One region of the Streptomyces sp. P3 genome, then DNA from elsewhere that is predicted to be linked to it. Evidence: riboswitches for the same ligand, from Rfam matches in the RefSeq annotation. Region 1 holds a riboswitch; each other region holds the start of a gene.
What was found. Region 1 has a riboswitch for thiamine pyrophosphate ahead of C6376_RS01215 (thiamine ABC transporter substrate binding subunit). Riboswitches for the same ligand answer to the same signal wherever they lie in the genome.
Positions count from the first base shown of each region.

Region 2: it holds a riboswitch for thiamine pyrophosphate, as region 1 does, so the genes downstream of both, thiO (glycine oxidase ThiO) here and C6376_RS01215 (thiamine ABC transporter substrate binding subunit) in region 1, are expected to answer to the same signal.
Region 3: it holds a riboswitch for thiamine pyrophosphate, as region 1 does, so the genes downstream of both, thiC (phosphomethylpyrimidine synthase ThiC) here and C6376_RS01215 (thiamine ABC transporter substrate binding subunit) in region 1, are expected to answer to the same signal.

Region 1 is NZ_CP028369.1:319,436-321,692, reverse strand. Features, by position in the region: gene rlmN (23S rRNA (adenine(2503)-C(2))-methyltransferase RlmN) at 60-1,166, shown strand; TPP riboswitch at 1,203-1,310, shown strand; gene C6376_RS01215 (thiamine ABC transporter substrate binding subunit) at 1,391-2,257, shown strand, end outside.
Region 2 is NZ_CP028369.1:4,130,600-4,132,856, forward strand. Features, by position in the region: gene C6376_RS18520 (thiazole synthase) at 1-23, opposite strand, end outside; gene thiS (sulfur carrier protein ThiS) at 27-227, opposite strand; gene thiO (glycine oxidase ThiO) at 236-1,399, opposite strand; TPP riboswitch at 1,397-1,508, opposite strand; gene C6376_RS18535 (hypothetical protein) at 1,561-1,911, shown strand; gene C6376_RS18540 (NAD(P)/FAD-dependent oxidoreductase) at 2,007-2,257, shown strand, end outside.
Region 3 is NZ_CP028369.1:2,085,826-2,088,082, reverse strand. Features, by position in the region: gene C6376_RS09290 (YibE/F family protein) at 1-156, opposite strand, end outside; TPP riboswitch at 676-864, shown strand; gene thiC (phosphomethylpyrimidine synthase ThiC) at 857-2,257, shown strand, end outside.

The DNA of each region.
Region 1 (2,257 bases):
CCACCCCCACCCCCCTCTGGCCTGGGCCCCCGGAGATGATCTGCGACACTGGTCGTGTTATGCCTAAGCCCGGAGAACTCACATTCGTCGCCCCCCGCGGAGCTCAGAAGCCGCCGCGGCATCTTGCCGATCTCTCGCCCGCCGAGCGGAAGGAGGCCGTGGCGGAGGTCGGGGAGAAGCCCTTTCGTGCCAAGCAGCTGTCGCAGCACTACTTCGCGCGCTACGCGCACGACCCGGCGGAGTGGACCGACATCCCCGCCGGTTCCCGCGAGAAGCTGCGCGAGGCGCTGTTGCCGGACCTGATGTCGGTCGTGCGGCACCTGTCGACGGACCAGGGGACCACGCGCAAGACGCTGTGGCGGCTGTTCGACGGCACGCTCGTGGAGTCGGTGCTGATGCGGTACCCGGACCGGGTGACCATGTGCATCAGCTCGCAGGCCGGATGCGGGATGAACTGCCCGTTCTGCGCGACCGGGCAGGCGGGGCTCGACCGGAACCTGTCCACCGCCGAGATCGTGCACCAGATCGTCGACGGGATGCGGGCGCTGCGCGACGGGGAGGTTCCCGGCGGGCCGGCGCGGCTGTCGAACATCGTCTTCATGGGGATGGGCGAGCCGCTCGCCAACTACAAGCGGGTCGTCAACGCCATCCGCGCGCTGACCGACCCGGCACCCGACGGGCTCGGGCTCTCCCAGCGGGGGATCACCGTGTCGACCGTCGGTCTCGTGCCGGCCATCCACCGGTTCGTCGACGAGGGCTTCAAGTGCCGGCTCGCGATCTCCCTGCACGCCCCTGACGACGAGCTGCGCGACACGCTCGTCCCCGTGAACACGCGGTGGAAGGTGCGCGAGGTACTGGACGCCGGGTTCGAGTACACCGAGCGCTCCGGCCGCCGGCTGTCCATCGAGTACGCGCTGATCAGGGACATCAACGACCAGGCCTGGCGTGGCGACCGGCTCGGCCGGCTGCTGCGCGGCAAGCCCGTGCACGTCAACCTGATCCCGCTGAACCCGACCCCGGGCTCGAAGTGGACGGCGTCCCGGCCCGAGGACGAGAAGGCGTTCGTCGAGGCGATCGCCGCCCACGGGGTGCCGGTCACCGTCCGGGACACCCGTGGTCAGGAGATCGACGGCGCCTGTGGTCAGCTCGCGGCCACGGAGAGGTAATCTGGCCACATCACATCGTCAGATTCGGACATCTTCATATTCCGACAGGGGAGCGCCACAGCGCTGAGAGTGCGGCAACCGGGCCGCAGACCCTCTGAACCTCGCCCAGGTCATTCTGGGTAGGAAGTTCGGTCATCACTCGAGCTGTTGCGCCCTGCCCGGTGTCCCGCGTGGACACCGGGCAGGGCCGCGTCTCTTCCTGGTCCAGCCCAGGAGGAAAACCAGTGCAGAACAAGACCTTCGTCGCCGCGGCCGTCGGGCTCGGCCTGGTCGCGCTCTCCGCGTGCGGGTCGTCGACGGACGCGACGGGCACGGCGGCGGAATCCAAGACCGTCACCCTCGTCAGCCACAACTCGTGGGCCGTCTCCAAGAGCGTGCTGGCCGACTTCGAGAAGCAGTCCGGCTACCGGGTGAAGGTCCTCAAGGACGGCGACGCCGGGCAGGCCGTCAACAAGGCGATCCTCACCAAGGACCACCCGCAGGGCGACGTCTTCTTCGGCATCGACAACACCCTTCTCTCCCGCGCCCTCGACAACGGGCTGTTCCAGCCGTACGAGGCGAAGGGGCTGGACCAGGTCGGCACCCCGTACCAGCTGGACGCCGGCAAGCACCGCGTGACGCCCATCGACTTCGGCGACATCTGCGTCAACTACGACAAGGCGTACTTCACCGAGCACGAGCTGGCACCGCCGGCCACCTTCGACGACCTGGTCAAGCCCGCGTACAAGGACCTCCTCGTCACCGAGAACGCCTCCACCTCCTCGCCCGGTCTCGGCTTCGTGCTCGGCACGGCCGCGCAGTACGGCGACACGGGCTGGGAGGGCTACTGGAAGAAGCTCAAGGCGAACGGGGTGAAGGTCGTCGACAGCTGGGACCAGGCCTACACCGTGGAGTTCTCCGGGTCCGCCGGCGGCAAGAAGGCCAAGGGCGACCGTCCGCTCGTCGTCTCCTACGCCTCCTCGCCGCCCGCCGAGGTGGTCTTCGGCGACCCCAAGCCGGCCACCGCACCCACCGGCGTCGCGACCGGCACCTGCTTCCGGCAGGTCGAGTTCGCCGGGCTGCTGAGCAACGCGGAGAACGCCAAGGGCGGC
Region 2 (2,257 bases), 3.8 Mb from region 1:
AGGACGAGTGCGTCGTCGGCCATGGCTCAGCCTCCCTGGACGGCGGTGAGGACTTCCACGCGGTCACCGTCGGACAGCGCCGTCGACGGCCACTGCGCGCGCGGGACGACGGTCTCGTTGAGCGCGGCGGCCACCCCGGAGGCGGCGGGCGTCAGGGACCGGACGACGCCGTCGAGGGCGGTGCCGGCGGCGAACTCCCGCCGCTCGCCGTTGACCGAGATGTGCACACGGGCGTTCACGCGGGCTGCTCCAGGAGTGCGGCGGCGCCGAAACGCCGCGGAGTGAAGGGGCGGGCCTCGTCCGGCAGCTCCCCGGTGACCAGGGCCTGCGCCATCGCGTCACCGGTCACCGGCGTCAGCAGGACGCCGTTGCGGTAGTGCCCGGTGGCCAGCAGCAGCCCGGGCAGCTCCGTCGGCCCGAGCAGCGGCGCGTTGTCCGGGGACCCCGGCCGCAGACCCGCACGTGTCTCGGTGAGCGGCAGCTCGGTGATGCCCGGGACCAGCTCGTGGGCGTCGCGCAGCAACTCGTACACGCCCCCCGCCGTCACCGTCGTGTCCCAGCCCAGCTCCTCGCTGGTCGCGCCCACCACCAGTTCGCCGTTCTCCCGGGGGACCAGGTAGACCTGGCTGCCGCGGACCACGGCCCGCACGGTCCGGTTCAGGAACGGCGCGCACCGCGCCGGCACGGCCAGCCGCAGCACCTGCCCCTTGACGGGCCGCACGGCGGGCAGCACGTCCTGCGGGACGCCCGCGAGCCGCCCGCTCAGACTGCCGCCGGCGAGCACCACCTGCCCCGCCGCCGCCGCGCCGTCCTGCAGGACGGCCCCCGTCGCCCGGTCGCCCACGACCGTCAGACGCTCCGCCCAGGTGCGATGGAAGACGACGCCCGCGCGCTCGCAGGCGGCCGTCAGGGCCAGGGCCAGCCGTCGCGGATCGACCTGGTGGTCGCCGTCCGCCCGCAGTCCGCCGCGCACCCCCGGCGCGAGCATCGGCTCCAGACGCCGGCACTCGCGCCCGGACAGCCATTCCGACTCCAGCCCCGACTGCCGTTGCAGGGCGTGCAGTTCGCGCAGGTGGGTGCGGTCGTCGGCGTCCAGCGCGACCGCGAGCGTGCCGCAGCGCCGGTAGCCGACGCCGAGGCCGGTCAGCTCCGTCAGCTCCGCCGCGAAGTCCGGATAGCGGCGGGCCGAGGCGAGGTTGAGACCGAGCAGGGTCTGCTCGCCGTAGTGCAGTTCCGTGACGGCGGCCAGCATCCCGGCGGCCACCTGGGCGGCCCCGCCGCCCGGCTCCGGGTCCACCACCGCCGTCGTGAGGCCGCGCTGCGCGGCCCGCCAGGCGGTGACCAGCCCGATGATCCCGCCCCCGATGACGAGGACGTCTGATGTGCGTGGAGACGGCATGGGCGTCCAGCCCCTCCCTTCGCCGGCATGACCCGGATCAGGTTCGTACGGTCGGAGGCCGCCAGCCTCCCTCTCAGCCCGGTGCGTCCGGGCTCCCGCGAGTGCTCTACGTTGGCCACCCTAGCCCGCCGCGACACGCCTCAGTAAGGGAGCCCCCGCCCATGGCACGCTCGCTCGACGGTCTCGTCCTCGCCCCCGTGGCCGACCAGGCCCCCGGGCAGGTCGGCCCGCGCACCCGCTTCGCCTACCACGAGCGGGACGGGGCGGTGTGGGCCGAGTACGCGGGCGGCGACGTCGTGCGCGGGCGTCTGGTGGGCACCCGCGAGGGGGACCGGCTCGACTTCCGGTACGTCCAGCTGGGGCACGACGGGACGACCTCCTCGGGGCACTGCGTGTCGACGGTCGTGGAGCTGCCCGACGGCCGGCTGCGCCTCGCCGAGACCTGGGAGTGGGAGTCGCAGGCGGGCCACGGCACCAGCGTCGTGGAGCAGATCCCGGACGAAGAGGAGTAAACCGCCCGCGAAGCACGGGACGCCCCTCGCGGTGTGGAGCAGGTCACCGAGCAGGGCGGCTGACTGACAAAACGTCAGGTGTCTATGGTGATCGGGTGAGCGAGCAGAGGCAGGAAGAGGGCCGGTCCGGGGCGCGGAGCGTGGTCGTCGTCGGCGCGGGCATGGCCGGGGTCCAGACCGCGGTCGCCCTGCGCGAACAGGGCTTCGACGGAGCCGTCACCCTGATCGGCGCGGAACCGCACCAGCCCTACGACCGGCCGCCGCTGTCCAAGGCGGTGCTGCTCGGCAAGGCCGAGAACTCCGCCTTCGACGTCGACTTCGAGGGCCTAGGCATCCGGCTGGAGCT
Region 3 (2,257 bases), 1.8 Mb from region 1:
GTCATGGCGCTCGCCGGGGCTGTTCCCCCAGCCGCTGGGTCGAGCCGCGTCGGGGAACGGTTCGTGTACGTCGCCTGGATTCTGCCCCCGCCCGTACCCGGACGGCTGTCCCTGCGGGTTGCCCCGCTCGGGTCGGGCGTGTCCGTACCCGGCCACGTGTGCGCGGTCCTGGTCGTAGCCGCTTGTGGGGCGGGAGCCGGTGGGTTGCCCGGAACCCGCCCCGGCCGCGGCCTGTGCCGGCCGGTTCGCCTGTCCGTCCCCGCGACCCTGCGCAGAAGCGCCGCCGGGAACCCGGTCCTGGCCGCCCGGAGCCGCACCACGACCCTGACGGCCCTGGCGGCGCAGACCGCTCAGCCCCCCCAACCCGCCGGCGTATCCCGGAGAATGATCTGGGCCGGAGCCGTGGGTGCGCTCGTGAAAGTGACCGCTGCCGACACCGGTGTCCATGCCGTCGTCGACACCGCGGTCTTCTCCGGGGCCGCGTGCGGGGCCTTGTTCGAAGCCGCTGGTGGCACCGGTGCCCGGGCCACCGCCGGGACCGTTTCCGGCGGCAGGCCGGCGGGGCGGCTCAGGCGGTGGGTACGGGGGCTGGTGTGTCGTCACCGCCCGATCATCGCAAGAACGAAAGAGGCCCACTGTTCACCGCGCCACATAAGCCGCTAGCGTGGAGCCACCTTTTGCACACGCGGGAGCTCGGAGCACCGGGCTGAGAGGACGCTGACCTCCGTCTTCGCGATGTTTCACGTGAAACGTCTCTCAAATCGAGTGATGTTTCCCATGAGCGTCGGGAGACGGTAGCCGCTGCGTCGACCGCCGAACCTGTTACCGGGTAATGCCGGCGTAGGGAGTAGGTCTCATGACCAACAAGGACGCACGCACGCCTGCCTCCATGCAGGACGTCACCAACGAGAACGCGGTCGACGTCAACGCGGAGGGCGGGAGGTCCATCGGTTGGCACAAGGGATACGTCGAGGGCGATCGCCCCGACCTCCGGGTGCCGGTCCGACAGGTGCACCTCACCAACGGCCGGTCGGTCACGCTGTACGACACGTCCGGCCCATACACCGATCCGCTCGTCGAGACGGACGTGCGCAGGGGATTGTTGCCGCTGCGGGAGAACTGGATCATCTCGCGGGGCGACACCGAGGAGTACGCGGGCCGTCCCGTTCGTCCCGAGGACGACGGCATCAAGCACACCTCGCCGCGTGGGGGCCTGCGCAACCTCGACGCGGTGTTCCCGGGCAGGCCGCGTCTGCCGCGCCGTGGACGGGACGGCAAGGCCGTCACCCAGCTCGCTTATGCGCGCCGTGGGGAGATCACCCCCGAGATGGAGTTCGTGGCGATACGGGAGAACGTCTCTCCCGAGGTGGTACGCGACGAGATAGCGGCGGGCCGGGCCGTGCTGCCGGCCAACGTCAACCACCCGGAGATCGAGCCGATGATCATCGGCAAACGATTCCTGGTTAAGGTCAACGCCAACATCGGCAACTCGGCGGTGACGTCCTCCATCGAGGAGGAGGTCGAGAAGATGACCTGGGCGACCCGCTGGGGCGCCGACACGGTCATGGATCTGTCGACCGGGCGCAACATCCACACCACTCGCGAATGGGTGCTGCGCAACTCCCCCGTCCCCATCGGCACGGTGCCGCTGTATCAGGCGCTGGAGAAGGTCGACGGCCGTGCCGAGGAGCTGACCTGGGACATCTACAAGGACACGGTCATCGAGCAGGCCGAGCAGGGCGTGGACTACATGACGGTCCACGCGGGCGTCCGTCTCCCGTACGTCCCGCTCACGGCCAACCGCAAGACCGGCATCGTGTCGCGCGGTGGCTCGATCATGGCCGCCTGGTGCCTCGCCCACCACAAGGAGTCGTTCCTCTACGAGAACTTCGAGGAACTCTGCGAGATCCTCGCCGCCTACGACGTCACCTACTCGCTGGGCGACGGGCTGCGGCCGGGGTCCATCGCGGACGCCAACGACGAGGCGCAGTTCGCCGAGTTGAGGACGCTCGGGGAACTCAACAGGATCGCCAAGCGTTTCCATGTACAGACGATGATCGAAGGCCCGGGGCATGTCCCGATGCACAAGATCAAGGAGAACATCGACCTTCAGCAGGAGATCTGTGATGAAGCTCCGTTCTATACGCTCGGCCCGCTGACGACGGACGTTGCGCCCGCGTACGACCACATCACCTCCGGTATCGGCGCCGCGATGATCGCCTGGTGGGGCACGGCCATGCTCTGCTACGTCACACCC